3 regions of the Arthrobacter sp. 'calajunan' genome follow, and region 1 is predicted to be linked to each of the others. Evidence: riboswitches for the same ligand, from Rfam matches in the RefSeq annotation. Region 1 holds a riboswitch; each other region holds the start of a gene.
What was found. Region 1 has a riboswitch for thiamine pyrophosphate ahead of RF641_RS13260 (ECF transporter S component). Riboswitches for the same ligand answer to the same signal wherever they lie in the genome.
Positions count from the first base shown of each region.

Region 2: another riboswitch for thiamine pyrophosphate. It lies ahead of thiM (hydroxyethylthiazole kinase); the one in region 1 lies ahead of RF641_RS13260 (ECF transporter S component).
Region 3: another riboswitch for thiamine pyrophosphate. It lies ahead of RF641_RS12500 (3-oxoacyl-ACP reductase); the one in region 1 lies ahead of RF641_RS13260 (ECF transporter S component).

Region 1 is NZ_JBKZDY010000008.1:77,851-88,462, forward strand. Features, by position in the region: gene RF641_RS13225 (Na+/H+ antiporter subunit A) at 1-2,683, shown strand, start outside; gene RF641_RS13230 (Na(+)/H(+) antiporter subunit C) at 2,680-3,129, shown strand; gene RF641_RS13235 (Na+/H+ antiporter subunit D) at 3,126-4,727, shown strand; gene RF641_RS13240 (Na+/H+ antiporter subunit E) at 4,741-5,373, shown strand; gene RF641_RS13245 (monovalent cation/H+ antiporter complex subunit F) at 5,370-5,636, shown strand; gene mnhG (monovalent cation/H(+) antiporter subunit G) at 5,636-6,043, shown strand; gene RF641_RS13255 (DUF4235 domain-containing protein) at 6,109-6,360, opposite strand; TPP riboswitch at 6,435-6,553, shown strand; gene RF641_RS13260 (ECF transporter S component) at 6,618-7,238, shown strand; gene RF641_RS13265 (ATP-binding cassette domain-containing protein) at 7,235-9,559, shown strand; gene RF641_RS13270 (aminodeoxychorismate lyase) at 9,566-10,441, opposite strand.
Region 2 is NZ_JBKZDY010000009.1:9,596-20,207, forward strand. Features, by position in the region: gene pgm (phosphoglucomutase (alpha-D-glucose-1,6-bisphosphate-dependent)) at 1-1,117, shown strand, start outside; gene RF641_RS13715 (amino acid permease) at 1,114-2,562, opposite strand; gene RF641_RS13720 (aldehyde dehydrogenase family protein) at 2,642-4,075, opposite strand; gene RF641_RS13725 (hypothetical protein) at 4,173-5,768, shown strand; gene RF641_RS13730 (GntR family transcriptional regulator) at 5,765-6,130, shown strand; TPP riboswitch at 6,517-6,611, shown strand; gene thiM (hydroxyethylthiazole kinase) at 6,601-7,395, shown strand; gene thiE (thiamine phosphate synthase) at 7,388-8,029, shown strand; gene thiD (bifunctional hydroxymethylpyrimidine kinase/phosphomethylpyrimidine kinase) at 8,026-9,450, shown strand; gene RF641_RS13750 (uracil-xanthine permease family protein) at 9,484-10,612, shown strand, end outside.
Region 3 is NZ_JBKZDY010000007.1:125,575-136,186, forward strand. Features, by position in the region: gene RF641_RS12475 (5'-nucleotidase C-terminal domain-containing protein) at 1-1,518, opposite strand, end outside; gene RF641_RS12480 (hypothetical protein) at 1,718-1,927, opposite strand; gene RF641_RS12485 (HNH endonuclease family protein) at 2,100-2,801, opposite strand; gene RF641_RS12490 (hypothetical protein) at 3,056-3,679, shown strand; gene RF641_RS12495 (hypothetical protein) at 3,684-4,289, shown strand; TPP riboswitch at 4,354-4,447, shown strand; gene RF641_RS12500 (3-oxoacyl-ACP reductase) at 4,509-5,318, shown strand; gene RF641_RS12505 (LLM class flavin-dependent oxidoreductase) at 5,315-6,652, shown strand; gene RF641_RS12510 (siderophore-interacting protein) at 6,745-7,932, opposite strand; gene RF641_RS12515 (zinc ribbon domain-containing protein YjdM) at 8,133-8,480, shown strand; gene RF641_RS12520 (NADPH-dependent F420 reductase) at 8,550-9,212, opposite strand; gene RF641_RS12525 (LLM class flavin-dependent oxidoreductase) at 9,233-10,294, opposite strand; gene purL (phosphoribosylformylglycinamidine synthase subunit PurL) at 10,458-10,612, opposite strand, start outside.

The sequences.
Region 1 (10,612 bases):
GCTGGTGCTGTTCTACTGCGCGCGCTACTTCAAGAACGACGACCCGCAGATCGGCGGCTTCGCAGCCAAGATGGTCGCGTTCGCCGGCGCCATGACCGGTTTGGTGACCGCAGATGACGTGATCATCATGTTCATCTTCTGGGAAATCACCAGCGTGCTGTCCTACCTGCTGATCGGCTTCAGCCAGGCCCTGATCACCGCGCGCCGCTCGGCCATGAACGCGCTGATCATTACGACCTTCGGCGGCCTGGTGATGCTCGCCGGCATCCTGATGCTGGGCACCCAGACCGGCAGCTACCAGCTCTCCGAGATCATCGCAGCCTCCGGCGAACTGGTCGCGCTGGGAACCTACACCGACGTGGCAGTGGCGCTGATCATCGTCGGCGCGCTGTCCAAGTCCGCACTGGTGCCCTTCCACTTCTGGCTTCCCGGGGCGATGGCGGCGCCCACCCCGGTCTCCGCCTACCTGCACGCCGCCGCGATGGTCAAGGCAGGCGTCTACCTGATCGCCCGACTGGCTCCCGGATTCGCCGAGACAGGCCTGTGGGTGCCGATGACCGTCGGCATCGGCCTGCTCACCATGCTCATCGGCGGGTTCCGCGCGCTGAAGCAGTACGACCTGAAGCTGATCCTGGCTTTCGGCACCGTCTCCCAGCTGGGTTTCATCATCGCCGTCTTCGGCCTGGGCACACCGGACGCCGCCTTCGCGGCGCTGGCGCTGACCCTGGCCCACGGCCTGTTCAAGGCCACCTTGTTCCTGTCGGTGGGCATCATCGACCACAACACCGGTACCCGCGACATCCGCAAGCTCACCGGGCTGCGCCATGCGATGCCGATCCTGACCACCGCGGCCGGCATCGCCGCGGCCTCCATGGCGGGGCTGCCACTGCTGCTCGGCTTCGTGGCCAAGGAAGCTGTCTACGAATCGGCGCTGCACCTGGACACCAGGTGGGGCCCGTACGCGCTGATCGGCATGGTGCTGGGCGCCGCGCTGACCATGGCCTACTCCTTGCGTTTCTTCTTCGGCGCGTTCGGCGTGAAGAAGTACAAGGTCGACCCGCTGGTCTGCAAGCCGCCGACGCTGATCTTCCTGACCCCGCTGCTGGTGCTGAGCACCCTGACCCTGGGGTTCGGGCTGTTCCCGTACCCGGTGGAGCTGCTCTCCAAGCATTGGTCCGCGCTGCAGGGCGGGGCCCCGGACATGCACCTGGCGGCCTTCGCCGGGTTCAACGCGGCCCTGGGCTTGAGCGCGATCTCGGTGGGGCTTGGCCTGTTCTTCTACTGGATCCGCCGGCGCACCGATACCGGCGCGCCGCTGCGCCGCATGGTCACCTCCGCCGAGGAGCTGTACCGCATGTCGGTGAACGTGCTGGACATGGCGGCCATCTGGATCACCGGCCGCACCCAGCGCGGTTCGCTGTCCTTCTACCTGGGTGTGATCCTGTCCGTGGTGCTGGTTCTGCCGCTGGGCATCGCGCTGGCGGTGGAAACCCCGTGGCCGACCAATTGGGTCATTGCCGACCATCCGGCGCAGCTGATCATCGGGGCGATCATCATCGCCGGCTGCGTGATCGCGATCGCCGCGCCCAAGCGCTTCATGGCGGTGCTGATGGTCTCGGTGACCGGCTACGGCATGGTCGCGATCTTCGCCCTGCAGGGCGCCCCGGACCTGGCGCTGACCCAGCTGCTGGTGGAAACCATCGTGCTGGTCTCTTTCGTGCTGGCGCTGCGCGCGCTGCCCAAGCGCCTGTGGGTTGGGCTGACCCGCATCAAGTGGGGCCGCGCGATCCTGGCGATCGCGCTGTCGATCATGGTCGTGTACATCGCGATCGCGATGATGGCAGCCCGCGGGCAGGCGCCGATCTCTCTGGAATGGCCGGAACTTGCCTATTACGAGGGCTTCGGCAAAAACGTCGTGAACGTGGCCCTGGTGGACATGCGCGTATGGGACACCTTCGGGGAAATCACCGTGCTGGCCGCTGCGGCCACCGGCGTGGCCTCGCTGATCTTCGCCGGCCGCGGCTTCGGCCGAAGGGTGCGCGCCCACCAGGTGGCCCCGGGCAGCATCGACTCCGGCTCCGAGGCCATGGGCTCCCAGGCGGAGAAGGAGGTCGAGCTGCGCATCGCCCGGCGCTTCGCCGCCAGCTCCAACCAGGACTGGCTGATGGCCGGCAACACCCTGGTGGCCGAACGCCGCTCGATCATCTTCGAAGTGGTCACCCGCCTGATGTTCCACTCGGTGCTGATCATGTCCGTGTACACGCTGCTGGCCGGGCACAACACCCCCGGCGGCGGGTTCGCCGGCGGCCTGATCGCCGGCCTGGCGCTGACCATCCGCTACCTGGCCGGCGGGCGCATCGAGCTGTCCGAGTCCATGCGCATCGCTCCGGGCATGCTGATCGGCGGCGGCATCGCGCTGGCGGGGCTGTCCGGGATCATGCCGCTGTTCGCGGGGGACGAGATCTTCACGACCTACGCGTGGGAGTTCTGGCTTCCGGTCTTCGGCGAGCACAAGTTCGTGACCTCCACGATCTTCGACATCGGCGTGTACCTGGTGGTGCTCGGCCTGGTGCAGGACGTGCTGCGCTCGCTGGGCAGCGAGATCGACCTGCTCTCCGAGGGCCGCAGCCCCATCGAACAGCATGACCCAATCCAAGCGTCGCAGACGGGAGTCGGCCGATGAGCGTGAACATCACTTTCCTGGTCATCACCGGGGTGCTGCTGGCCACCGGGTTCTACCTGGTGCTCGAACGCACCCTGACCCGCGTGCTGCTGGGCATCATGCTGCTGGGCAACGGGGTGAACCTGCTGATCCTGACGGCCGGCGGGCGCAAGGGCGCGGCGCCGCTGTTCAAGCCCGACCTGCCCGCCGATCAGTACTCCGACCCGCTGCCGCAGGCGCTGATCCTGACCGCGATCGTGATCACCTTCGCGGTGACCGCGTTCCTGCTCGCGATGATCTACCGCTCCTGGACGCTGACCAGCGCCGACGTGCTGGCCGACGACACCGAAGACATCAAGGTGTCGCAGTCCACCGCCTATGACGAAGAGGAAGATTCGCCGGTGGCCGAGGACACGACCGAGTTCGTTGACGAAGAAGGCCGACCGATTCGCGAGGGGGAAGAGTGAATTTCCTGGATCTTGCTCCGCTGGCGGTGGTACTGCCGATCTTCGGCGCCGGCGCCGCCTTCCTGGTCCGCCGCCGCATCAAGCTGCAGCGCCTGATCACCATCGGCATCCTGTGCGTGACCCTGCTCCTGGAAGCCGGCATGCTGGCCGCCGTGTGGGGCGGGGAGAGCTACGCGGTGCATATCGGCGGCTGGCAGTCGCCGTGGGGCATCTCGCTGATGGTCGACGGCTTCAGCGCCTTCATGCTGCTGATCTCCACCCTGGTGTCGCTGGCGGTGCTGTTCTACGCGACCAGCCAGGGCCTGGCCGACGGGGACGAACCCGGGCCGGTGTCGGTGTTCCACCCGGCCTACCTGATCCTGCTGGCCGGCGTGTCCAACGCGTTCCTGGCAGCTGACCTGTTCAACCTGTATGTCGGCTTCGAGATCCTGCTGACCGCCAGCTACGTGCTGCTGACCCTGGGCGCCACTGCCGAGCGCATCCGCGCGGGCACCACCTATGTGGTGGTCTCCGTGGTCTCCTCGGTGATCTTCCTGATGGGCATCGCGATGACCTACGCGGCGACCGGCACCGTGAACATGGCGGACCTGGCAGGGAAGCTGCCGCAGCTTGACCAGGGACCGCAGCTGATCCTGCATGTGCTGCTGCTGATCGCCTTCGGCATCAAGGCGGCGGTCTTCCCGCTGTCGCTGTGGCTTCCGGACTCCTATCCGACGGCCCCGGCCCCGGTGACCGCGGTGTTCGCCGGCCTGCTGACCAAGGTGGGGGTGTACGCGATCGTGCGCACCGAGACGCTGCTGTTCCCGGGAGGCGCGGTGAACGCCGGGCTGCTGGTGGTCGCGGCGCTGACCATGGTCATCGGTATCCTCGGCGCGATCGCGCAGACCGACTTCAAGCGTATGCTGTCCTTCACGCTGACCAGCCACATCGGCTACCTGATCTTCGGCGTGGCCGTGGGCGGCGAGCTGGCCATCGCGGCGACCATCTACTACGTCGGCCACCACATCATCGTGCAGACCTCGCTGTTCATGGTGGCGGGGCTGATCGAGCGCCGCGCCGGCAGCGCGAACGTGACCCGGCTGGGATCGCTGGCCAAGCTGTCCCCGGCGCTGTCGCTGCTGTTCTTCATCCCGGCCATCAACTTGGGCGGCATCCCGCCGTTCTCCGGCTTCCTGGGTAAGTTCGGGCTGCTGCATGCGGCCGCGCAGGATGCAGACGCGTTGACCTGGGTGGTCATCGCCGCCGGCCTGCTGACCAGCCTGCTGACCCTGCTGGCGATCATCCGCGTGTGGGCCCGCATGTTCTGGCGCCGCGCGGCGGACGCCGAGATCCCCAACCCGGACCTGGTGGACGAGGCGGCGAAGGTCGCGGACCAGACCGCCGCCGGCGGCGCCCAGGCGCCGCACCTGGGCCTGAAGCTGGCCCGCGAACTCGAATCCGAGGCGCTGCCCTGGGGCATGCGCTACGCCACCGGCTCGCTGGTGGTGGCGGGCATCGCGCTGACGGTGTTCGCCGGGCCGATCTTCGAGTTCTGCCAGCGAGTGGCGGCGCAGCTGATCGCCCACGAACCGTACATCAACGCCATCCTGAGTTACTGAGCGGAGGGACAACATGCCGAACAAGAACCTGGCCCCGCGCGACCAGCGCATCGACGACGCGCTGGACACCGCCGGCGTCCGCCACCGCGCCACGCTCAAGCAGGAGTGGCCGCTGCTGCTCCTGCTGGTTTTCGTCTGGGGAGCGCTCTGGCAGGACTTCTCCCCGGGCAACCTGATCTTTGGCGCCGTCATCGCGCTGGTCATCGTGAACCTGTTCCCGCTGCCGCCGGTGGTGCTCTCCGGGCGGCTGAACCTCTGGTACTGCGTCAAGCTGTTCGGATGGTTCCTGGGCCAGGTCGTCGCCGCCAGCGTCCACGTCGCCTGGCTGGCGGTGGTGCGCGGGAAGAAGACGCGCAGCTCGGTGATCGCGGTGCCGCTGCGCACCGACTCGGACCTGATCGTGATGACCGTGGGCCATGTGCTGACGCTGATTCCCGGGTCCTTCGTGCTCGACGTGGACCGCAGCTCCTCGACCCTGTATCTGCACTACATCGACGTCGACTCGGCCCAGGAGGTCGCGAAGGCGCGGGAGAACATCCGCGACATCGAACGCCGCCTGATCATGGCCATCGGCAGCCAGGACGAGTACGAAGCCATCAAGAACGAATGCAGCCCCCGCGTGAGAAGGACAAAGGAGAAGCCATGATCGAAGTTGTCGTCTGGATCTGCGGCAGCCTGCTCGGGCTGGGCGCCATCGCCTGCCTGGTCCGTGTGGCGAAAGGCCCCTCAATCCTCGACCGGGTGCTGGCCCTGGATGTCATGCTGCTGATCATCTCCGCGGCCCTGTGCCTGGAGATGGCGTTGAACAGGCACACCGACTACGTGCTGTTCGTGGTCGCCGCCTGCACCATCGGGTTCATCGGCTCGGTGACCGTCTCGCGCTATGTCTCGGATCAGAGGAACGCGTAATGGACCTTTTCCTCGACATCCTCGTCGCCGTGCTGCTGATTCTGGGCTGCCTGATGTCCCTGATTGCCGGCATCGGCCTGCTGACCTTTCCCGACATGCTCACCCGCATGCATGCGGCCACCAAACCCCAGGTGCTGGGCTTCCTGCTGATCTTCGCCGGACTGGCCATCCACCTGCGCAGCTGGACCGTCATCCCGGTCCTCGTCCTTGCCTGGGCGATGCAGCTGCTGACCGCCCCGGTGTCTGCGCACATGATCGGCCGCGCCGGCTACCGCACCAAGCACGCGGCCAAGGAGACCCTGTACTCCGACGAGCTGCGCCAGGTCGTGGAGAAGGTGACCTCCGCCCCGCACACCGGGACCGTGCCGGAAATTGATCCGCAGGAGACCGGGCCGGACGCGAAATAACTTCAACCAACAGCAGCGGGCCATTCCCTGAGCAGGCAATGCCCCGCTGCTGTTGCGCTGGAGTGCTACTTGGTGAACTTGGCGATGGCCTTGGTGGTGCCGCGATCAGCCAGCACTTGGATGACCGCTGCGACCACGGCGGAGAACACGGCGAAGCCCAGCGCCTGGCGCATGGAAGCCTCGGCGGCTTCCTCGCTGCCCTTGCGCGGGGCGGTGTTGCCGGTGAAACCCTTCCAGACCTGATCGACCAGCTTGCTGCCGAGGAAGCCCGCACCCAGGGAAATGCCGGTTGCGATGAGCTTTTGTACTGCGTTCATGTGGACCTCACGTTCAACGTTGTGACTTATCGTTCCGTTGCCAGCTTACCTGCGGTATGGTGGGTGGGCAGTAATTATTCCGACAGGGGAGCGTCAAGCCGTTCGCGGCGAAAGGCGCTGAGAGTGCGATAGATCGCAGACCCTCGAACCTGCTCCGGTTAGTACCGGCGAAGGAAGTCGAGCATCTCGGATGCGGACCGGCGCTGGACAGCGCCCCGATTCCGTTCATCCCCCCTCCTGATCAAGGAGGACACCTCATGAGCACAACCCGCACGACGCAGCGCAGCACCTGGCGCGTAGTCGATATCGTCATCGCCTCGGTCATCGCCGTCGCTTCCGGCGTGGTCTTCTGGGCCTGGTCCGCGAGCTACGGCCTGTTCTCGCTGGCCTTCACCGCCTTCCCACCCGGCACTGCCCTGCTTACCGGCCTGTGGCTGTTCCCGGCGGTGCTCGGCGCGCTGATCATCCGCAAGCCCGGCGCCGCACTGTTCTGCGAGGTGCTGGCCGCCGTGGTCGAGGCGCTGCTGGGCACGCACTGGGGCATGCCGGTGCTGATTTCCGGCCTGGTCCAGGGCCTGGGCGCCGAGCTGGTGTTCGCGCTGTTCCGCTACCGTCGCTGGAACCTGCCGGTGGCGTTGCTTGCAGGCCTGGGCTCGGGCCTGTTTGCCGGCCTCAGCGAAGCCTACGTCGTGGGCAGCGTGGCCGAATACACCGAGTTCATGAAGCTGTTCCACGTGGGAGCCACCGCCGTGTCTGGCCTGGTCGTCGCCGGCCTGCTGTCCTGGTGGATTACCCGGGCGCTGGCCCGCACCGGCGCGCTGAGCAACCTCGCCAGCCGCCGCGCGCACCTGGAACCGGCGCTTGCGGTGCGCAAATGAGCGCCGCCGCCAACGGGCGTACGGCCCCGCTGACCCGGCAGGGTGTGGAGATCAGCGCGCGCGGCTTCACCTGGCAGCATGCCGAGCGCGACCGCCCGGCCATCGCCGGACTTGACGTGCAGATCCCTGCAGGTCAGAAGGTGCTCCTGCTGGGCCCCTCGGGGGCCGGCAAATCCACCTTCTTGCATGCGCTGGCCGGCGTGCTCGAAGTCGACCAGGACGCCGGTCCCACCGGCGAGCTGCTGGTCGGCGGGCAGGACGCGTTCGCGCGCAGCTTCCCGGTGGGCCTGATGCAGCAGGATCCGGAAACCCAGGTGGTGCAGAGCCGGGTGGGTGACGACGTCGCCTTCGGCGCCGAGAACCTGGGCGTCGACCCGCAGGAGATCCGCGAGCGGATCCCGCAGGCGCTTGACGCCGTGGGGCTCGGCGCACTGGGCTACGAACATCGCACGCAGGAACTGTCCGGCGGGCAGAAGCAGCGCCTGGCCCTGGCCGGGATCCTGGCCATGCGCCCCGGGCTGATGCTGCTTGACGAGCCGACCGCGAATATCGACCCGGGCAGCATCCCGCCGTTGCGCGATGCAGTGATCGGCGCCGTGGAGTCCACCGGGGCGACGCTGATCGTGGTGGAGCACCGGCTGGAGGCGTGGGCCCGGCAGGTGGATCGGGTGCTGGTGCTGGCCCCCGGCGGGGGGATCGCCCACGACCTGCACCCCGAGGCGCTGGCCGGGGACGCGGCGGTGCGCGCCGAATTGGCGCAGGCAGGGGTCTGGATTCCGGGCTATGTTCCGCAGACCTCGCCGGCGCCGAGGGCCGGCGGCGCCCCGATGCTGCACGCCGAGGAGCTGGTTTGCGCGCGGGGCGAGCATGCTGTGCGCACCGCCCCGGCCAGCTTCGAGGTCACCGGCGGCAGGGCCCTGGTGATCCGCGGGGAGAACGGGGCAGGGAAGTCCACGCTGGCACTGACCCTGGGCGGGCTGCTGCAACCTGTGTCAGGCCAGTTCGCCGCCAGCCCCCAGCTGGCCGACGGGTTGCCGCCCTCGCCGTTCAGCTGGAAGGCCGGAGCGCTGGTCGCCCGCATCGGCTCGGTGTTCCAGGAACCCGAGCACCAGTTCGTCACCCAGTCCGTGCGCGAGGAGCTGGCTTTCGCGCCGCTGCGCGCCAGGCACGGCGCGGCCGAGGAGCAGAAGTACGATCCGCGGCAGGTCGAGGCCCGGGTGCAGGAGTTGCTGGAGCGGCTTGGCCTGCAGGACTTGGCCGAAGCCAACCCGTTCACGCTTTCCGGAGGGGAGAAGCGCCGGTTGTCGGTGGCCACAGTGCTGGCCGCCTCGCCGGACGTGGTGATCCTTGACGAGCCGACCTTCGGGCAGGACGCGAACACCTGGCGCGAGCTGGCGCAACTGCTCATCGAGGAACTCGCCGAATCCACCGCGATCATCGCGGTGACCCATGACGAGCATTTCGCCGCGGCGCTGGGGGCCGACGAGCTGGTGCTGGCGCCGGCCGAGGTGGCCGCCGCGAGGACCTCGTCGGGGCCGATGCTGGACGCCCCGGTGGGGGACAGCTGGCTGGCGAAGATCAATCCGCTGGCCAAGTTCGGCGCGATCGCCGGGGCCACTTTGCCGCTGATCAGCACGGTGGACTGGGTTTCGGCGGCGGTGGTCATCGCGGCCACGCTGCTGATGCTGCCGCTGGCGGGGCTGGGCATCGGCGGGTTCTTCCGCCGCGGCTGGCCGCTGCTGGCGGCCGGCGTCCTGGCGGCCTGGGGCATCGCCCTGGTGGGCCAGGATTCGGGACGGGTGCTGCTGGATCTGGGGATCTTCGACATCACCGAGGGCTCGGTGGCCGGAGGCGTCGCCACGGGGCTGCGCGCATTGGCCATGGCGGTGCCGATGGTGCTGCTGCTGTCCACCACGAACCCCAGCGACCTGGGCGGCGCGCTGTCCCAGCAGCTGAAGGTGCCGCACCGTTTTGTGCTCGGTGCCTTGGCGGGCATGCGCCTGCTGGGCTTGATGGTGGAGGAATTCACCACGCTGACCCTGGCGCGGCGGGCCCGCGGCATCGGCAACCTGGGCACCGTGCGCCAGCGCGTGGGTGCGAAGCTCGGCCAGCTACTGGCGCTGCTGGTGCAGGCGATCCGCCGGGCCGGGCGCCTGGCCACCACCATGGAGGCCAAGGGCTTCGGCACCGGGCAGCGCACCTGGATCCGCACCGCCACCTTCACCCGGAGCGACGGTGCGGTGCTGGCCGCCGGCGTCCTGCTGGGCGCCGCGGCCATCGCGGCCGCTATCTGGGCCGGGACCTACAACCTGATCTGGTAGCCGGGGCTAGCGGATCGAATCCGCCAGGGCGGACAGCTGTTCGTGCAGCTCGGCGTCCATCCGGATCGGCTTGGCATCCAGGGTGCGCACCGGGGTGAGCAGGCGGACCGAGGACACCAGCCACACGCCGTCGGCCTGGTACAGGTCCTCCGGGCGCAGCGGGCCGTAGCCCAGCTCCCAGCCGTCCTGCTGCGCGGCGTCGAAGATGGCGCTCTGGGTGGTGCCGGGCAGGATGCCGGTTTCCAGCATCGGGGTCAGCAGGCGGCGAGTTTCCCCGTCGCGCTGGGCCAGCAGCACGGTGGCGGTGGGTGCTTCGAGCACTACGCCGTCGGCGGAGGTGAAGATGACCTCGTGGGCGCCGTGCTTGCGGGCGTAGCGCAGCGCCGCCATGTTCACCGCGTAGGACAGGGTCTTGGCGCCCATCAGCAGCCACGGTGCGCGTTCGGCGAGCTTCGAATCGTAGCCGCGGTCCAGGAAGAGCACATCCACGCCGGTTTCCCGCTGCTCCATGCCCACGCGCGGGGCGGGGGTGACGGTCACCCAGCACACGGCCGGGTCCTGGTCCAGTTCGCCGCGCATGGCCACCAGCTTGACTACTGCTTCCTCGGCGCCGCCGGTGGCGTCGAAGTCGGCGACAGCGGTGTCGACCGCTGCACGCCAGCTGCGCTCGTCCGGGATCGGCAGGTCGGAGGCCTCGGCGGAGACCGCCAGGCGAGCCAGGTGTGCCTCGATCTTGCGGACTGCCTGCTGGGTGTACAGCATCGACTCGAAGACCCCGTCGCCGCGGTTCACGCCCTGCAAGGTGACCGGGAGCTGGGGCGCGTTGATGTCGGCAAGGCGTCCGGCGGGATAGGCCGGATCGAGGAATACAAGAGAACTCATTCTCCAAGGTTATCGAATTTCCCGCCAAGCCCGCGCGCGAAGCCCCTGCGGAGGCTCATCTTGGACTGCATTCCGAGAAGAGGCAGGGGATTCGATAGGCTAGGCAAAGATGTTTTTCCCGCTTCTCTAACTGCGGGATGCGGCGCACACGCCGCAGACGCCCACGGGCGC
Region 2 (10,612 bases), on a different contig from region 1:
CGAATCCGAGATCACCGGCCCCATCGCCGCCCGCGCCAACGAGCTGCTGGCCGGTGGCGGGCAGATCAAGCGCGGCACCCCGGACGCGCAGCGATTCGACTTCCGCGAGCTGTACATCGCGGACCTGGCGCAGGTCATCGACTTCAAGGCCATCGCGGACTCCGGCATCTCGATCGGCGCCGATCCGCTGGGCGGCGCCTCGGCGCACTACTGGGGCGAGATCGGACGGCGCTACGGGCTGAACCTGAGCGTCGTGAACGAGACCGTGGATCCGCGCTTCGGCTTCATGACGCTGGACAAGGACGGCAAGATCCGCATGGACTGCTCCTCCGCCCACGCCATGGCCTCGCTGGTGGCCAACCGCGAGAAGTACGACATCTCCACCGGCAACGACGCTGACGCGGACCGCCACGGCATCGTCACCCCGGACGCCGGGCTGATGAACCCGAACCACTTCCTGGCAGTGGCCATCGACTACCTGCTCACCCACCGCCCGCAATGGCCCGCCGACGCAAAGGTCGGCAAGACGCTGGTCTCCTCGGTGCTGATCGACCGCGTGGTCGCCGCCCACGGGCGCGAGCTGCTGGAGGTCCCGGTGGGCTTCAAGTACTTCGTGGAGCCGCTGGCCTCCGGCCAGGTGGGCTTCTGCGGCGAGGAGTCGGCAGGCGCCAGCTTCCTTGACTTCGCAGGCCGTGCCTTCAGCACCGACAAGGACGGGCTGATGCTGGCTCTGCTGGCCAGCGAGATCCGCGCGGTGACAGGCAAGAGCCCCAGCCAGATCCACGCCGAGCTGGTCGCCCGCCACGGCGGCAGCTTCTACGACCGCTTCGACGCCCCGGCCGGCCGCGAGCAGAAGGCGGTGCTGGGCAAGCTGAACCCGGGTATGGTCAGCGCCACCGAGCTGGCCGGCGACCCGATCACCGCCAAGGCCACGCAGGCCTCCGGCTTCGCGATCGGCGGGCTGAAGGTCTCCAGCGAGCACGCCTGGTTCGCGGCGCGCCCGTCGGGCACCGAGGATATCTACAAGATCTACGCGGAATCGACAAAATCACCCGAGCATCTGCAGCAGGTGCTGGCAGAGGCCCGGGTGATCGTGGATGCGGCGCTGAACGCCTAGTGCAGCTTTGCGGTCCAGGGGTCGATCTTCACGGCTGGCTGCTTGCGGGTAGCCAGCCAGTGGCCCAGCCACAGCAGCAGGAAGATCGGCAGGCCGATGTAGGAGGAGACCACCTGCAGCAGGTTGCCCTCGATGACCGCCTGGTAGTTCTGGCCGGCGATGACCACGATGAGGATCACGAACGCCAGGATCGGGCCCAGCGGGAACAGCGGCGCCTTGTAGGGCAGCTTGGCCAGGTCCTGGCCGCTGGCGATGTACTGCTTGCGGAACTGGTAGTGGCAGACCGCGATGCCCACCCAGGCGATGAATCCCGACAGGCCTGAGACGTTCAGCAGCCAGGTGTAGGCTGCGCCCTGCCCGATGATGGCCGTCAGGAAGCCGAACAGGCCCACCGAAGCGGTCAGCAGCATGGCGGGCATCGGCACGCCGCGGCGGTTCAGCCGCCCGAAGATCTTCGGCGCCTTGCCGTCCAGCGCCATCGAATAAAGCATGCGCGCAGAGGCATATAGCCCTGAGTTGCCCGCGGACAGGATGGCGGAGAGGATCACTGCGTTCATCAGCGCCGCGGCGAAAGCGATGCCGGCGCGCTCGAAGACCAGGGTGAACGGCGAGGTCGCAATGTCGGATGCCTCGGAGGAGAGCAGCGAGGGATCCAGGTACGGGATCAGCATGCCGATCACGAAGATCGCGCCGATGTAGAACAGCATGATGCGCCAGAAGATCGCCTTGATGGCCTTCGGGATGTCGCGCTTGGGGTTCTCCGCCTCGCCGGCTGCCACGCCGATCAGCTCGGTGCCCTGGAAGGAGAAGCCGGCGATCATGAAGACCGAGACGATGGACAGCCAGCCGCCGACGATCGGCGCCTCGCCTTCGGTCCAGTTGCTGAAGCCGGGCGAGGTTCCGCCGATGATGCCGAAGATCATCGCCACACCACAGATCAGGAACACGATCACGGTGACGACCTTGATCATCGCCAGCCAGTACTCGCCCTCGCCAAAGGCCTTGGCGGACAGGGCGTTCAGGCCGGTGAGCAGCGCCAGGAAGAGCGCCGCCCAGATCCAGCTCGGGGAATTGGGGAACCAGTAGGACATGATGATGCCCGCGGCGACCAGCTCGGCGGCGACGGTGATCGCCCAGTTGAACCAGTAGTTCCAACCAATGGCAAAGCCGAAATGCCGGTTCACGAAGACAGTGGCATAGGTCTGGAAGGAGCCGGCGACCGGGAGCCGCGCGCTCATTTCGCCCAGCGACTGCATCAGCAGCAGCACCATGAGGCCGATCAGGCCGTAGGCAATGAGCGCTCCCCCGGGGCCCGCGTCGGCGATGGCTCCGCCGGAGGCGACGAACAGTCCGGTTCCGATCGATCCGCCAATTGCAATCATCTGCAGGTGACGGGCCTTGAGACCACGCTTCAGACCGTCTTGGGACGGTGCGGGCTCACTCATGCGTTACAGCTCCTGGTGCATAGAAAAATCCAACCTTTCAATCCAAGCACCCCGGCGAGTTCAAAAGCTATGAACCGCGCTACAGTAAGCGATCAATAATCTTTCGCTTAGCCCAAGAATATGGAGGATATATCGCGCTCAGAGTATCGACCACCGTAGTTTTGCTCAGTTCCGAGCGCATTTGCGAAAGACGGTCGAAGCCGTGCTTGCCGTGGTAGGAGCCCATTCCGCTGGCCCCGACGCCGCCGAACGGCAGGGACGGAACGATCATCTGGGCCAGCGGCGCGTTGTGCACGATCGCGCCGGCACGCACCCGGTCGGAGAAGATCGACTGCAGCCGCGGGCTTTCGCTCATCAGGTAGGCGGCCAGCGGGGTGGGCCGCGCAGCGATGAATTCCAGGGCCTCCTCGAAGGTGGCCACTTCGATCACCGGCAGGATCGGGCCGAAGATCTCCTCCTGCATCAGCGTGCCTTCGAGGTCGACATTGCGCATGATGGTCGGCGTGATGCGCAGGGTCTGCTCGTCGTACTGCCCGCCGTGCACCACCTCGCCCTGCTCGAACATGTCCAGCAGGCGCTGGAAATGGCGGTGGCTGGCGATGCGCCCGAAGTCCGGGTGCGTCAACGGGTCCTTGCCGTAGAAGCTGTGGATGGTCTGGCCCAGGCGCTCGATCAGCGGCGCCGAGTCGCCGATGGTCAGCACGTAGTCCGGGGCCACGCAGGTCTGGCCCGCGTTCATGAACTTCGCGTAGGCCAGGCGCTTGGCGGTGGCCGGCAGCTGGTTGTCGACCACTGCCGGGGACTTGCCGCCCAGCTCCAGGGTCGTGGGGGTCAGGTGCTTGGCGGCTGCGGCGGCGACCACCTTGGCGACCTTCTCGCCTCCGGTGAAGAAGATGTGGTCCCAGCGCGCGGCCAGCAGCTCGGTGGCAGTGTCCACACCGCCCTCGATGACGGCGAACACGCGGTTGTCCAGGTACAGCGGCAGGAACTTGGCCAGCGCCCCGGAGGTCGCCGGGGCGATCTCCGAAGGCTTCAGCACCGCGGCATTGCCGGCGGCGATGGCGGCGACCAGCGGGGCGAGCATGAGCTGCAGCGGGTAATTCCACGGGCCGATGATCAGCACCAGGCCCAGCGGGCGGGGCTCGACCTTGGCCATGGCCGGCTGCAGCGCCAGCGGCACCTTGACGTTGGTGTGGTCCATCCATTCGGCCAAGTGGCGCAGAGCGAAGTCGATCTCCGCGCGGACCACGTCCACCTCGGAGAACTTCGCTTCGGTGGCGCCCTTGCCTAGGTCCTCGTTCAGCGCGGCGAGGAAGTCGTCCAGGTGCTCTTCGAGCATCTTCTCCAGCGCGCGCAGCTGCTGGACGCGGAAACGGCGCGGGTGGGTGATGCGGGTATCGGCGGAGTGGCGCAGGTTCGCCAGCGTGGCGGCGATTTTCGACGGATGCTCATCCACGGGCGGCGCGAAGTCGCCGACGGGATCGGGCAGCGGAGTGGAAGTAAACAGACCCATGAGTCGAGACTACGTCAACGGGCTGGACTTGACCTGATTGCGACCACCTTTATTTTGTATCAACTAGTTGGTACATTCTTTTCGAAAGGCGGGACCAATGAATAATTCGTTGACTTCACAGTTCGACAGCTTCGCGATTGCGGCCTTGGTCATCTACGTGATCCTGCGCAACCTCGCGTCCAAGGAGGGCGGAGACCGGCTGGCTCTGGCCCGCCGGCACGCCTTCTGGTGCGCGCTCATCGGATTTTTCGCCAGCACGTCGGCCGACTGGTTCAGCACCCTCGCGGCAATCCCGTACTACGACGAATCGCCGCTTCGCATTCCCGAGGCCATCGGGGCGGCCGCGACCCCGGCGCTGTGGGTCGCCTTCATCTACATCGCAGGGCAGTTCACCTGGCCCCACAAGCTCCGGCCGAAGCGCACGGCCTCGCTGCAGCCTCGGACCTTGTCCGGGCTGGTGCCCAAGTCCCTGGTCGGAATCATGGCGGCAACCTTCGCCGCCGGCATGCTGGCGATTTACAGCGTCCGCGACGTCACGGGCTTCGCCCCCACGCCGGAGGTCATCGAGGACGACGGCGACGGCTACTACATGACCGCCGATGCCCAGGACGGGTTGCGTTCGGCCGCAGAGGTCCTGCCCTATCTGGCACTGAGCCTGGTCCTCCTGCTGGTCGCCGCCTTCGCCGCCACCATCCTCATCCTGCGGCGCAAGCCGCTGGACGGCATCAGCGAGCACGACAACCGGCTGCTGCGCATCACCTGGCTCAATCGCCTCTACCGCACGGTGACGGTGCTCCTGGCCGGCCTCGCCGGCGAAGCCCTGCACTTCAAGGCACGGTGGATCTCCGATGACGCCGACAAATCCATGGGTGGCGAAGGCATCGAGTACTGGGAACGGATGAACGACCTCGCGGGCCGGTGGGACCAGACCGCCAACTACATCGCCCTGGCCATCACCGTCGTCATGTTCTTCTGGCGCCCGCCGGTGAACTTCGAATCCCTGCGGCCGGCCGTCTCCAGCGCCTTCACCCGGCTGCGCGAGCAGCTGTTCGCGGTGCAGTATCTGAGCGCCATGGCTGCCATCCTGCTGGTCGCCGTCGGATGGCCAATGCTGCCGAGCTCCGAGACGCAGGAGATGCCGACCGCCGAACGCGCCACCGCCATCCTGGCCCTCCTCGCGGGCGCGACGCTGTTCTACCTACTGGTCAACGCCGCCTACCTGGCGTACATGGCGATCAAGACCCGCGCGGCCGCGCGAATGCCCAAACCCGCCGCACGGCTGCCGCTGTGGACCTATGTCGTTGCCGGACTCCTGATGGCGGCCGGCCTGTACTTCCTGCTCTTCCCTCCGCTGGATCTGCTGTGGGGATTTGTCGCGCCGAACCGGTGGATCATTGCCGGGCTGGCCGCGGCACTGCTTGCCGCGCATGCAGGATTCGTCCTGCTCGTCCGCTCCGTGGCGATCCCCTGGCAGGTGGGAGCAGAGGTGGAAATCTGGTATCGGCAGGTGCTTGAATTCCGCTCGCTGCGCGTAGTCGCCGGCGCGTTCGTGGCCATGCCAATGATGGGATACCAGTTGTTCGCCGACTTCTCCCTGTTCGGTCTGCTGGTCTTCTGTGCGCCGGCGGTGCTGGCGCTTCCGCGCCCGCAAGGTTCGATGCGGCCGGAGACCAGTGACGCGGGCCGCCGATGAGCGCCCAGATCACCGTTGACCTGGACTCGGCGCTGCCGCCCTATGAACAGATCCGCGCCCAGGTGGCTTCGCTGATTTCGCTGGGCGAACTGGCCGCCGGGAGCAGGCTGCCCACGGTGCGCGCGCTGGCCGCCGATCTGGGTGTGGCCGCCGGCACCGTGGCCCGCGCCTACAAGGAACTGGAGGCCGAAGGACTGATCTCCTCGCGTCGCCGGGCGGGCACCGTGGTCAATGAGCTGCCAGGGCAGCCAGCGCTGGACGAGCACCTGGTCGAGGCAGTGGACAGGGTCTGGGCACTGGCCGCGGAGCTGGGGGTGGACGCGGCGACGGTCAAGGCGCTGGTTGCGCGGAGGACGCGATAGCTCGGTAACCCTGTCACCACCGCATCATTTCCCGAGCAACCGGGATTCGGTTGACGGTGTCCGCCCCTCTTTGTAGGCTCAGCCTAAGCTCACCGCAATGCTTGGAATGGATAACCTGTGGATCCGGTTTCGATTTTGATCGTCTGCGTTTTGGTCATACTTTGCGCGCTGCCGTTTGCCATAGGCGCCATGCGCAGTCTCGACCGACGAGCCGACGACCTCGAAGGATCTGACCCGGAAATCTCCAGGGCACTTCGGGAAGCGCGGAAGAATATCGATCGCGGCAGGGGCTACGAAGATCCGAGGCTCTAGCGGCCGGCATGGGCCGGCCGACTTCCAACGGCGTTAAGGATTTGTCCTTGCGCAGATATCTGCGTACCCTCGGGATCAGTGACACGGGGTGTCGGAGAAGCCGACTGAGATGAGACCCGTTGAACCTGAACTAGGTCAAGCTAGCGGAGGGATGTCGCATGACTCTGCCTATTGTTGCCCGCAATTACCGGGAACAATCCCCCTTGGTGTTCTGCCTGACAAACACCGTGGTTACCAACTTCACCGCCAATGTACTGCTGGCTTCCGGCGCGGCCCCGGCCATGACTGACCTGCCCGGGGAAGCCAGGCCGTTCGCCGCGGCCGCCTCGGCCGTGCTGGTCAACCTGGGCACGCCCACCACCGAGCAGCTGCGCGCCATGGAAGAAGCTGTCGAGTCGGCGAGCGCCGCAGGCACCCCCTGGGTGCTGGATCCGGTGGCCGTCGGAGCGTTGCCGGTCCGCACGGAATTCGCCCGGCGCATCGTCGCCCGCCGCCCCACGCTGATCCGCGGCAACGCCTCGGAAATCATGGCGCTGGCCGGCTGGGAGTCCTCCGGCCGAGGTGTGGATTCGCTGGACAGCGTGCAGGAAGCCACCGCCGCCGGGCGTGAGCTGGCAGTGAAATACGGTTCGGTGGTCGCGATCTCCGGCGAGGCGGACGCCATCATCGACGCGCAGCGCACCGTGCTGGTGCACACCAACGGCATCGGCCTGACCCGCATCACCGGCGGAGGCTGCGCCCTGGGTGCGGTGTGCGCGGGCATGCTCGCGGTGCATGAGGACCCGTTCGAAGCCGCCGTGGCGGCCCATGGTTACTACGGCCTGGCCGCCGAAAAGGCGCTGGCCGCCAGCTCCGGGCCGGGCAGTTTTGCCGTGGCCTTCCTCGATTCCCTGGCGGCCGTTGAGCCCGCCGCACTTGAGACCCTGAACTGTGAGGAAAAGACCTATGCGTGATCTCGGAGCCTACCTGGTGGCCAACACCGCCAGCTGCAGCCCGCATAGCACCCTTGAGGTGATCGAGGCAGCCGTGGCCGGCGGGATCCAGTGGATCCAGCTGCGCGCCAAGGAGGAAAGCGCCCGCGAGTTCTTCGAGCTGACGCTTGCGGCCGCAAAGCTGACCGAGGGCAAGGCGCAGCTGCTGGTCAACGACCGCATCGACGTATTCCTGGCGGCCCGCGCCGCCGGGGCCGCGGTGGCCGGCATCCACATCGGGCAGAAGGACGTGCCGGTGTCCCTGGCCCGCCAGCTGATCGGCGAGGGCATCATCGGGCTCAGCGCCTCCACGCGGGAGCAGATCGCCCAGGCCAACCTGGATGCCGAGTTCATCGACTACCTGGGTGTTGGCGCGGTGCGCGCCACCCCGACCAAGAAGGACCACCCCACCCCGCTGGGCCTGGACGGCTTCGCGGAACGCACCGGCTGGACCGCGCTGCCCTGCGTGGCCATCGGCGCGGTGACCGCCGATGACGCCGCGGCCATCCGCGCCGGCGGCGGCGCCGGGATGGCCGTGGTGCGCCCAGTCTGCCAGGCAGATGATCCGCGCAGCGCCAGCGCCCAGCTGGTTTCCGCCTGGGAGGCGGCCAAGTGAACATCCTTTCCATCGCGGGCTCCGACCCGTCCGGCGGCGCCGGCATCCAGGCCGATCTGAAGGCCATTGCCGCCAACGGCGGCTACGGCATGGCAGTGATCACGGCGCTGACCGCGCAGAACACCCGCGGGGTCAGCGGAGTGCAGGCCATCGACGGGGATTTCGTCACCGCGCAGCTTGAAACGCTCAGCGCGGATGTGCGCATCGACGCGGTGAAGATCGGCATGCTGGCAAACCAGGAGATCATCGGCGCTGTCGCCGCCTGGCTGGATACCGTCAACGCCCCGGTGGTGCTGGACCCGGTCATGGTGGCCACCAGCGGCGATGCCCTGCTGGAGGACGCCGCCGCGCTGCACCCGCTGCTGGCCCGCGCCACCGTGATCACCCCGAACACCGCCGAGCTCGGCGCGCTGCTCGGCGAAGCCGCCGCGCAGGACTGGGAGCTCGTGCTGGAGCAGGCCCGGCGTCTGGCCTCCGCCCACGACGTGCTGGTGCTGGCCAAGGGCGGGCACCTGGCCGGGGCGCAGTGCCCCGATGCGCTGGTCTCCGCCGCCGGGGTGCTGGCCGAGTTCAGCTCCCCGCGCCTGGCTACCAAAAACACCCATGGCACCGGCTGCACCCTGTCCAGCGCGCTGGCCACCCGCTTCGCCGCCACCGGCGACTGGGCGACCGCGCTGGAACAGGCCAAGGGCTACCTGTTGCGCGCCATCGGCGCCGCTGACGAGCTGCAGGTGGGCTCCGGGCACGGGCCGGTGCACCACTTCGTCGACTTCTTCGGCGCCGCGGATCCGATGGCCGCCTGGTGGGAGGACATCGCACCGCTGCGCGCGGGCATTGACGAGCTGGAGTTCATCGTGCAGCTGGCCGACGGCAGCCTGGAGCGCGAGAAGTTCGAATACTACCTGGCGCAGGACGCCCTGTACCTGCAGCGCTACGCGCAGGTGCTGGCGCAGGCCAGCGCGCTGGCCCCTGAGCTGGATTCCCAGCGCTTCTGGGCCAAGGGCGCCGGGGAAATCCTGGAGGGCGAGCTGCAGCTGCACCGCAGCCACCTGGTGGAAGGACTGGCGAACCCGTCGGCCACCACGCTGAACTACGTGAACCACCTGTCCTCCTGCAATTCCAGCTACCCGGAGCTGATCGCCGCGATCCTGCCGTGCTACTGGCTGTACCAGGACATCGGCAAGCGGCTTGCGGCGGCCAACTACGAAGGCCACCCCTACGGCGACTGGCTTCAGACCTACGCCTCGGAGGAGTTCGACGAATCCACCGCGCAGGCCATCGGGATGGTGCGCGCCGCATGGAAACTGGCGGACCCGGCGCAGCGCGAGCGGATGCGCCAGGCGTTCCTGCGTTCCAGCGAGCACGAGCTGGCCTTTTTCGCGCAGGCCCATGCCGAGAGCGTAGAATTCTCTACGGCCTAAAACGCGTTGGGGCCGCAGAGTCTGGAGGACTGCATGAGTTGGAGCATTCACGGCAACGGCAAGACCATCACCCCCGGTGAGGTTGTTGCCCCGGATGAGCGGCTGCATTGGCCGCAGACGATCTCCATCGGCACGCAGCACATCCTGGCCATGTTCGGCTCCAGCATCCTGGTTCCCACGATCACCGGGTTCCCGGTCACCACGACCCTGCTCTTCACGGGCGTGGCGACCATCCTCTTCCTGCTGATCACCAGGAACAAGGTGCCCAGCTACCTGGGCTCCTCCTTCGCGCTGATCGCCCCGGTGGTCGCGACCACCAAGGCCCACGACATGTCCGCGGCGCTGGGCGGCATCGTGATGACCGGCGCGCTGCTGTTCCTGGTGGGCCTGGTGGTACAGAAGACCGGCACCGGCTGGATCCACGCGCTGATGCCGCCGGTGGTCATGGGCACCATCGTCGCGCTGATCGGCCTGAACCTGGCCGGCGCCACCTTGGAACCCATGCAGAAGTTCCCGGCCACCACGTTCCTGACAGTGATCGCCACGGTGCTGGCCACCGTTGTGTTCAAGGGCCTGCTGGGGCGCCTGTCCATCCTGGTGGGGCTGGTCGCCGGCTACCTGATCGCGCTGGCCCAGGGACAGGTGAACTTCGCCAAGGTCGGCGAAGCCGCGTGGTTCGGCCTGCCCGAATTCAACACCCCGAGCTTCCACCTGGACACCGCGCTGATGTTCCTGCCGGCGGTATTCGTGCTGATCGCGGAGAACATCGGCCACGTGCGCACCGTGGGCGTGATGACCGGCCACGACCTGACCGCGTTCAACGGCCGCGCGCTGATGGCCGACGGCGCCGCCAGCATGGTGGCGGGCTTCGGCGGCGGCTCGGCCACCACCACCTACGCGGAGAACATCGGCGTGATGGCTGCCTCCCGCGTGTACTCCACCGCCGCCTACTGGGTGGCAGCGATCGCCGCGATGGCGCTGGCGTTCATGCCGAAGGTGGGCGCGCTGATCGGCACCATCCCCGAGGGCGTGATCGGCGGGCTGGGCATCGTGCTCTACGGCATGATCGGCATCGTGGGCGCGCGCCTGTGGATCGAGTCGAAGGTTGACTTCGGCAACCCGATCAACCTGATGACCGCCGGCACCGGCCTGATCATCGCGA
Region 3 (10,612 bases), on a different contig from region 1:
GTGCTCCCCGCGAGGTGCGTCCTCGACGTAGGTGTAGGACAGACCCTCGGAGATGCCCAGATGCAGCTTGGACCGCTCGGAGCCCTCCGGCTGCCACTGTTGTTCCAGCGCCTCGCGTACCTGCGCACCGGTCATTTCGAAGGTGATCAGCGTGTTGGCGAACGGTTGCACATCGGCGGCTTCCTTGTAGGAAACTTGGCCGTCCTTGTCGCTAGGAACCTTCGGGGCCTTCGCATACACCAGGTCTGCGCGCAGGCCACCCGGGTTCATGAAGGCAATCTGCGCCGGAGTTCCGGCGAAGTCCTCATTCGAGGTGGCCCACAAGTGGATGTCTGCTACAGTGTTGCCCAGCGTGGATTCCACACCGCGGTCGGATCCCGGTTTCTTGCCACCGCGCAGGATATCGGCGGAAATTTCTCCGACCTTCACGTTGCCGACTTCTTCGGAATCCGCCACCGCCTTCTTCACGATGTTTTGTACTGTTGCGTTCGCGGTGTAGTTTGGCTTCCAGTCGCCGGCCTCGTCCTCAGTTGCCAGTGGCAAGAGCCCAGTCGAGAAGCTGGTCACTTCACCGCTGGTTCGGTCGACCACGAGGGAGATCTTGCCCAGGGTTGTGCCGTACTGGTGGGCTTGGATGACCGGACGTTTAGTGCCCGTGGGCCCTGCGATGTTATCGCACTTGTACCCCTGGTGGGTGTGGCCGGACACAATGGCGTCCACTTGCTCGCTGGCACCACGGACCAGCTCGCCGTAGGTGGTTTTCTCTGCGGCGATAGCTTCGCAGGTGGTACTTTCCGAGCCGTTGTGGGTCAACGCGACAATGACAGATGCTTCGCCGTTGGTCGTGTCGCCGTCGGAAAGCTGCTTGGCGACGCGGTTGACCGCTTCGAGCTCGTTGCCGAACGCCAGGTCCTTGATACCTGTGGGAGTGACTAATGACGGGACATCTTCGGTCACGGTTCCGATGAAACCGACGTTGATGCCATTGACTTCCCGAATCGCGTATTCGCGCAGGGCTGGGATCTTGGTGCCCTTTTCATACACATTTGCTCCAAGGGCGAAATCTTCACCTTCCTGCCCCGACGCAGTGGCGTAGCGGTTGATGACGCGCCTGTCGCGGCCACTGAGATCGTCGAATCCCTTGTCGAATTCGTGGTTGCCTACCGCGGAAACATCGAGCCCGCCCGCGGCCAACGCGTCAATGGTCGGGTTGTCGTCCTGCGAGGCCGAAGCGAAGGTCGAGGCGCCGATGTTGTCGCCAGCTGAGACGAACAAGGTGTTCGGGTTTTGCGCGCGCAGTTCGTCGACTGCTCCTGCCAGGACTGCTGCGCCGGCAGAGTCGCTGTTGGGAGCGATGCGCCCGTGGAAATCATTGATGTCCAAGATGTCCAGGGTGAAAGTTTCGGCAGCTGGCTCTGCCACCGTTGCGGCCTGGGCTACCGCGCAACCGGCCGCAACCAAGGATGCGGTAGCCAGGGAAGTCAGCGAAATGTTCTTGATCCGCCTGAGCGCAGGCATAGATTCTCCTCAGAGTTAAGCGTGTGACTTCTCTCATGTTTATCCCATGAAGGTGAACCTGTCGATGCTTGAACGTAAATTTCACGTATAAAACAGATCTTTTTGTGCAGCAAGAGTCCTGTTCGGTGGGTTGCATCACTGGAAATGCCGCATGCCCTGCCGATGCGGCAGGGCATGCGGTGAAAAAGAGTCGGAGGCTTTAGCGCTGGCGCTTGCGTCGTGGATCTCCGGCGGTCACCGAGGAAGATCCGACGATGCCGCTGAGGAGCAGCATGGCTGCCGCAATGAACATCAGGGTTGAAGTGACCCAGCAGGTGGTTGCCAGAGAGCGTTGGGAGTTGTCCAGCGCGAGCACGAAAATGCAGACGCTGGCCAGCAGCAGTACTACGCCGAGCAACCGTGACTTCATCGTGCACCCTTGAATTGTCGATTTTCGCCAAATAATCGCGAAAACAATTCGCTATCGGCTGGAATAACATCAATGATGCCATAAATCCAGCCGGTTGAACATACGCCCAAAGTGGTAATTTACTGGGAAACGCTCAATCTGTGGGTTGAGAACGGTTTCCGAAGATCTTCTGCTAAACGCAGGACGTCAGGATCTTCTTGATGGAATCATGCTCGGCTTGTGTCATCCATGCACCGTACTTGGCCTTGACCTGGGTCTGCCGCGACACGTATTCGCAGCGGAAGTCCTTGTTTGGTGGCAGCCATGTTGCCGCGTCCTTGTCGCCCTTGGCGGCGTTTGTGGGTCCGTCCGAGGCGAGGAGATTCAACGGATCGTTGGCGAACTGGAGGCGCTCATCCTTGCTCCATTTCTGGGCGCCCTTCTGCCAGGCGTCCGACAGCGCGACGACATGGTCGATCTGTACGGCGGAACTTGTGGTTTGGCCGCGCTCGAAATTGATCGTCTTGCCCGTGTAGGGGTCATGGAAAGTTCCGCTCAATACCACGCAGTCGACCCGGGCCGGTTTGTATTCAACATTGTCCAGATCGCGAGCGAGGATATCGTTGCGCGCATCGCAGCCGTTGTTGTCGGTATCTTTCCATCCGTTGCTGAATTGCTCGCGAGAGTAGCCGGTCTTCGGTGCGCGACCCTTGATGGCGATGTCTTCCAATTGGTTCAGGGACGTGGCATACGTCGCCTGCTGATCGGCTGTCGGGGTCGCGGCCTGGGCGCCGTTTGTCCCGGTGAAATCCGTGGAAGCCAGCGATGAGCAGGAAACCAGTCCGAGGGTGGATGCGACGAGAACTAGGGACAGGGTGCGGCGCAGCAGTCGCATGCGGTGGTACTTCTCCTTGAATATGCGGCGGGACTGCAATCCGCGGTCCCAGCATTCGACTCTATGTGCCTGCACCGACGAAACTCTGATTCGCTCCAGGTGTCTTGCTGTGATTCTCTTCTCGGAAGTTGGCAGGCTGAATTGAAAAAGTTACCATTTTGCCGCCATAATCCGCTGTGACAAGTATTGTTTTCTTTCGGTAGACGAAATATGGTCAGCATGATGCTGATTTGAATGACCATCGGGATGTTGCTGTGAAGAAGTTTCTGTATCCACTGCTGGCCGGCGTACTGCTGCTCAGTGCCTGTACGACACCCGTATCCAAGCTTAAACCCGTGGAACAGCAAGATCTCGGCGGGTATGACTCGGCCTGGGAAGCGGAACAACACGGTGACGATCCCTACGCGAAGTATTACCAAGAAGGTGTTCCGATTTTCTCAGAGCTGCAAACACAGGTTCTGCGAGCTACCCCGATCTTCGGCGACCTTGATACGCGTGATGATGTGGACGAATTTGCCATGGGACTTTCGGGATTTTTCCGATCCACGACCTTTATAGGCGAAAATGGCGAGCAAGAGGTTATCAACGATTCGACATCCATGAGCGGCACCGCGGAAGAAGCGGGTGATTACAAGGTTGAATTTGGTTGCTGGGGTGTTGGGCGCGCGGCCGTGCAGGTTTTCATCAACGTAGATTTTCCGGAAATTGGCATGGAGCCATCGGTCGAGATCCCATTGACCTGCGAGGTCCCCGCAGCAACCACCCACGGCGAGTTTGAAATCGGTCCATCCGCCGAGAGCTACAGCATTTTGGTTTCCGGTGATCCCGAAACCATCGGATCCTACGAACTCAACCTGTACCAAAATGATGGCAAGTGAGCGAATGAAGAAAATGCTGCCTCTGCTCGGAGCTGTAATTCTTGCGCTCACGTCCTGCACAACTCCGGTGTCCCAGCTCGGCCCGCTAGATCGCGAATCGCCCAGGCAACAGTCAAACACCCTCCAATTCCAGCAACCCGTCGAGGAATCGTCGCCTGAGGAGATCGCCCACCGCCAAGAAGTTGCACTGCACTACCCGCCGCTGATGTATCTGGCGATGGTCGGAATATCCTCAGACCCTACCGCTATGGACGGCATAGGATTCTGGCAGGGCGAAATCGAGCAGCGCGGATATCAAGGGTTGGTTGCATGGAACGCCGCACGCTTTCTGTACCAGCAAGGCGGAACCCTTGCGCCGGAAGAACTCTCCTTGGAAACAGATGGCTTACCGGGTCCCTATTTGATCAAGTTCAGTTGTTCAGGCGTGGGCCAGATCGACCTACGCGTCAGGGATGGGCAGAGCGCCCTGAAGCAAAAAGTCGTCCAATGCTCGACAGAAGCAAACGTCGTGGAAGTCGAACTTGACGAGAAAAATATCGAGAATCTGGTCATCGAGCTGATCCCGGAGCTCTCGGCTCCGGCGGGTTTTGAAGTCCAGGTCATCCAGTAGCTCCGGAAACACCCGGCGAAGACACGTGTTCGGCCGTCCCGGACGGCTTGTGGTACTAATGGGACGTAGTGACACGGGGTGCCGCCATGCGGCTGAGATAAAACCCGTCGAACCTGATCCAGTTAGCACTGGCGAAGGGAATGTCCTGGATACCTCGATGCCACGCATCTACGCCGGGGTCCCGTTCGCCTTGACACATCTTCAAGGAGTTCGAGCACCATGAACGCACACGCAGCAACCGACACCGCAGCTTCTTCCACCACCGCACTGCCGCTCAAGGAACAACTGGTGCTGGTCACCGGCGGCGCCCGCGGGCTGGGCGCGGCCATCAGCGCCGCTTTTCTGGACGCCGGGGCGAAGGTCGTCGTCAACTACCGCAGCTCGTCGCAGGCGGCCGAGGAACTTGCCGCCGCATTCCCCGGACAGGCGCTGGCATTGCAGGCCGACGTGCGCGACGCCGCCGGGCTGAAGGACCTGGCCGCCGCCGCGGCCGAGCACTTCGGCCGCCCGATCACCACCTTGGTCAACAACGCGCTGGTGGATTTCTCCTTCAACGCAGATGCCCGTTCCAAGGCAGACGAGCTGTCCGCCGAAGAGCTCACGGCCCAGTTCGCCGGCTCCGTGCTCGCACCCGTCGCCGCGATCCAGGCAGTGCTTCCGGGCATGCGCCAGACAGGGTTTGGGCGCATCGTCAACATCGGTACGAATCTGTTCCAGCACCCAGTGGTTCCGTACCACGACTACACCGCCACCAAGGCGGCGCTGCTCTCGCTGACCCGCACCTTCGCGGACGACCTGGGCCCGGAAGGCATCAACGTCAACATGGTTTCCGGGGGCCTGCTGCGCACCACGGATGCCTCGGCCGCCACTCCTGAAGAGGTCTTCGACCTGATCGCCTCCGGTACCCCGCTGCGCCGGGTGACCTCGCCGGCCGAGCTCGCCGACGCGGTGCTGTTCTTCGCCTCGCCGCTCTCGCGCGGGGTGACCGGACAGAACCTGATCGTCGACGGCGGCCTGGTCAAGGGATGAGCGCATCGAGGAAGCAGGCCCGGTTCAACCTGTTCATCTACGGCGCGGGGCACCACCAGGCGGCCTGGCGGGCGCCGGATTCCCCGGCCGAGCGGCTGGGCGAGACCGCGTACTACGTGGAACTGGCGCAGCTGGCCGAACGCGGCCTGCTGGACGCGGTGTTCCTGGCCGACGGCCAGGCCGTCTCCCCGGAGGCCGCGGCGGCCGGACCGACCTGGTTCTTCGAACCGTTCACGCTGTTGTCGGCGCTGAGCCAGCACACCAGCCGGATCGGTCTGGTCTGCACGGTGTCCTCCAGCTTCTACACCCCGTTCCATGCCGCCCGCATGCTGGCCAGCCTGGACCGGCTTTCCGGAGGCCGGGCCGGGGCCAATGTGGTCACCAGCATGTGGGACTCCGAGGCGCAGAACCACGGGCGTGAAACGCTGGGCGACCATGCCTACCGCTACGGCCGCGCCAACGAGTTCATCACGGTGCTGCGAGGGCTGTTCGGTTCCTACCCGTCGGCTGCGGTGCGGGCCGACCGCGCAGGCGTGTTCACCGACCCGAAAAAGCTCTCGCGCATCGACCATGCAGGCGAGCACTTCGGGGTGCGCGGGCCGCTGAACATTCCCGACGGGCCGCAGGGCGCCCCGGTCCTCTTCCAGGCCGGGGCCTCCGCCCAGGGGCGCGAGCTCGCGGCGGTCCATGCCGAGGCGATCTACGCGGTGGCCGCCGACCGGCGGATGGCGCTGGACTACGCGCAGGACGTGCGTTCCCGGGCCGCAGCGGCCGGGCGCGATCCGCAGGCCCTGGCCATCATGCCGGGGCTGGTCGCCTACGTGGGCCGCACCCTGGAGGAGGCCAAGGACAAGCAGCGCAGGCTCAACGACCTGCTGCCCGTCGAGCAGGCCCTGGCCCAGCTGGCGGTATTCGTGCACCAGGACACCAGCGCCTGGGAGCTGGATGCACCGGTGCCCGTACTTCCCTCCGCCGCAGACTTCACCGGCCCGGCCGGACGCTACGCGACGATCCTGCGGTTGATCGAGATCCACCAGCCGACGGTGCGCGAGCTGCTCGGGCTGCTGGCGGCCGGGGGAGGGCACTGCACCTTGGTCGGAACGCCGGAGATGATCGCCGACGAGATCGAGCTCTGGCTGGATACCGGGGCGGCTGACGGCTTCAACCTGATGCCGCCGAGCCTGCCCGACGGCTTGGCGGATTTCGTCGAGCTGGTGATCCCCGAGCTGCAGCGCCGCGGACGCTTCCGCACCGCCTACGAGCACCGCACGCTGCGCGGCAATCTGGGCCTGCCGGCGCCGGTGGCCGGGGACGCGCTCGCCGGCGCGCGTTAGGAGCTGCGTCGTGATGCGCTGGCGGGAAGACAAACGAAGTGGATTGCGTTCGTGGATTCTTCTCCGGGGCCGGCAGGCCGCCGGCACAGCGGTCAGCGCATCAGCCGTCCTTCGCGAAGCGTCCAGTAGGAGGAAATGTGGCTGGAGCGCTTCGACAGGTTCCAGCGGTCGCAGATGCGGCTGATGGCCTTGACGGTGCTTCGTTCAGCATGGGCCACGACACCCAGGCCTTGGTGCGGGACCGCCAGCGTCTGGAAAGCCTCGGCCAGGACGTCGCTGCGTCCTGCCGGCACGCCGTCGCGGGAAAGCCAGCGTAAATCAATGCCCTGGGGATGTTTCACGTCAAACATTGCTCCTTCGTCGGCAATTTCAAGCAGCGCCACACCCTGCGCGTGCTCCGGCAGCGTTTCGAGGATCTTGGAGATCGCCGGTATCCCGGCTTCATCCGCGGCCAGCACATAGTAGTCGGCGCCCAGCTGGATGGAGGTCTTGCTGCGCGCCGGGGAAATGACCAGCGCCGCACCGGGCTCGACAGTGCCTGCCCAGTGTCCGACAGTTCCGGGCTCGCCGTGGAGCACGAAGTCGATGGCCAGCTCATCGACCACCGGATCGATCCAGCGGATGGTGTAGGACTTCGAGCGCGGCACCTGCTCGCGCGGCAGCCGCTGGCGAAGCTCTCTCAGGTCGTAGGGCGGAACCAGCCCGAGGGCGGGATCCGCGGCATACACCTTGACGTATTCATCCAGTGCGCCGTTGGAGCGGTAGCCGTCGAGCTTCGGTGCGCTGGCCACGAGGCGCACCAGCTGGTCGCTGAGCTTCTGCACCCGGGTGACGGTCAGGACATGCTGGTCGATCTTGTGCCGAGGGGCTTCGACTTGGCTGACCGGCGGTGAATAGCGGGCCAACGGCTCCTCGTAGGTTTCGGAATACGGCCGCGTCTCCTGCGCGGCAGCGGGTGCTGCGTCAGACGCCGCGCCGGGAGCCGGCGGAGCGTAGTGGCTCGGCCTGAATGAGGTGCGCAGCGTCTTGTCCAGGACCTTGCGCGCCGCGGTGAGCGCCGCCGCGGCCCCGGCCCGTTCGGCGGCGGCCAGCAGTTCGTCGGTCTGCTGCTCGTTCAGCAGCGACCCCCTGGCGATGCTCTGATACAGGTGTTCCTTGGCTGTTGCCTGCCCGGCTTGGGCTCCGGCCTTCTCGGCAAGCTTGAGCACCTCAAGAGTCAGGCCCTCCTTGGCGGAGATGGACACCTGGGGGCCGTACTTGTTGTATTTGTGCTTCGACATGGTGTGCCTTCCCGCGCTGTTCGGGCTACTGCTCCTAGCCTGAGTATGAGCGAATCGGACCGGCCAGGCAAGGGCGAGTCCCACTGGCAGGGGGTCTCTGCCGGCAGCCGGAAAACGCCCGCTTTGCGAAGAGGAATCCGCTTCCGTCCGATATTCGATTCGGTCGACAATAAACAGGTCAGCTCACTAAAATTAGCTCCATGTCTGATACTTTGCCGCCATGCCCGAACTGCTCCAGCGAGTACGCCTACCAGATGGATGCGCTGCTGGTCTGCCCCGAATGCGGCCATGAATGGAATGCCGAGGCCGAGGCGGTTGAAACGGCCGAGGCAGTCATCAAGGACGCCGTCGGAAACGTCCTGCAGGACGGGGATACCGTCAGCATCACCAAAACCATGAAGGTCAAGGGGGCGCAGAGTGCGCTGAAGGCCGGAACGAAGGTGCGCAATATCCGTCTGGTGCAGGGCACCGGAGACCACGACATCGCCGCCAAGGTCGACGGCTTCGGCCAGATGGAACTGAAGTCCTCGATCGTGAAGAAGATCTAGGCTCTGGAACTTTCCTGCTAGGTCAATGCCCGCCCCTTCGGTTGAAGGGGCGGGCATTTCCCTCTGCGCCTACTGTCCGGGGAGCGGGGCCGCCGGGACGGCCAGGCCGATGAGCTCGGCCAGCCGCTCGCGGGGCTGGTTCGCGCCGAATGCCGGCTGCCCGGGCTGCAGCCGCACGCCCTCGGCCAACGGGCCGATCGGCAGCGGGTCGAAGCCGAAGGCATCGATGATCCGGCTGGTTTCCTCCACGTCCGCGGAACGGTCGCCGGCCAGCGCAATGGCCTTGCGCTGCTCGGCGCCAGCTGGACGGGCTTCGTCCTCAAGGTCGTGATAGCCCATGTGGTTGAATGCCTTCACGAGCCGCGAGCACGGCAGGAAGTCCTGGATCAGCGCGGAGGTGGAAACCCCCGAGGTGTTCAGGTCGTCGCGGATCCCGTCGGTCTCCCACCAGTAGTTCATGGCGTCGATGACCAGCTTGCCCTGAAGCTGCGCGGCCGGGATGCTCCGGTACTTGCCCAGCGGCAGGGCGAGGATGACGATGTCGGCCTGGCCGGCGGCGGTGGCAGGGTCCACGGCGACCGCGCCCGGGGTCAGCACCTCGATGGTCAGCGCGATGGCGCTCGGGTCGCCGGATCCGGCGATGAGTACCTTGTAGCCTGCCGCCAGCGCGCGGCGGGCGAGCACGGTGCCGATCTTGCCGGCGCCGAGGATGCCGATGGTCTGCTGCTCCATGTTCTCTGCCTCCTGGCTGCTTAGTTGTTGATCTTGGCTGGCTTCTCGGCGAGCATTTCGCGCACCAGCGGGATGACCTTGGTGCCGTAGAGTTCCACGGCCCGCAGGCGGGCGCCGGCGTCCACTGCGCCGCCCGAGTAGATCAGGTCGAAACGTCCGATGTCCAGGCTCTGCACGGTGGTGGCGATCTTGCGCGCCACGGTCTCCGGGGAGCCGATGTACAGCGAACCTTCGGCGGCTTCATGCTCGAATTCGCTGCGGCTCATCGGGCTCCAGCCGCGCGAGGCGCCGATCCGGTCACGCTGTTCCTTGTAGGCGTCGAACATCAGCTCGCGGGCCAGCTCGTCGGTATCTGCCACGAAGCCGGGGGAGTGCAGGCCCACCGGAAGGGTCTCGTGCCCGAACTGGTCGTTGGCCCGGCGGTACAGGTCCACGTACGGGGCGAAGCGCTCCGGGGAGCCGCCGATCACGGCGAGCATCATGCGGAAGCCGTAGTGGGCGGTGCGGATCACCGACTGCGGCGAACCGCCCACGCCCACCCAGGTCTTCAGGCGCCCGGACTCGGTCTTCGGGAAGACCTCCACGTCCTGCAGCGCGGCGCGCGTGGTGCCGTTCCAGGTCACCGGCTTCTCGCCCAGCAGCTCGTTGAACAGGTTGATCTTCTCGTCGAAGAGGATTTCGTAGTCGGCCATGTCGTAGCCGAAGAGCGGGAAGGACTCGGTGAACGATCCGCGGCCCAGCATGACCTCGGCTCGCCCGTTGGACAGGGCGTCGACCGTGGCGAAGCGCTGGAAGACGCGCACCGGGTCGTCGGAGGAGAGCACCGTGACCCCGGAGCTGAGGCGGATGTTCCGGGTGGCTGTCGCGATGCCTGCCAGGACGGTTTCGGGGCTGGAGATGGCGTACTCAGGGCGGTGGTGCTCGCCCACGGCGATCACGTCCACGCCGGCCTGGTCTGCGACCACGGCTTCCTGCACCGTGGCGCGGATGGCCTGGGCATGCGATACCAGCTCGCCCGACGGCCCGCTGGGCACGTCGCCGAAGGTGTCGATGCCGAATTCGATGTTCTCGATGGCGTTCATCTGCAGTCCCCGTTTCCGAAATAGGTTGATAGCCCAATCATGCATCAAACTTGTTGACGTATCAACTATAGGAGATGAGATGGTGCGCGGCGGCCCGGAAATGCGCGACGGCGGCCGCTCCCGAAGTGGGAGCGGCCGCCGTGGCGCGGCAGTACGGTCGGGGCTAGCCGAAGTACTTTTCCATGGTGCCTTCGTGGGCTTCGCGCAGGTCGTCCACCGAAACGGTGAACTCGCCCTGGACCTCCAGGGCGCCGGACTGCGCGTCGACGACACCCAGGCGGGCCACGGTGACGCCGCGGGCGCTGGTCATGTCGTTGA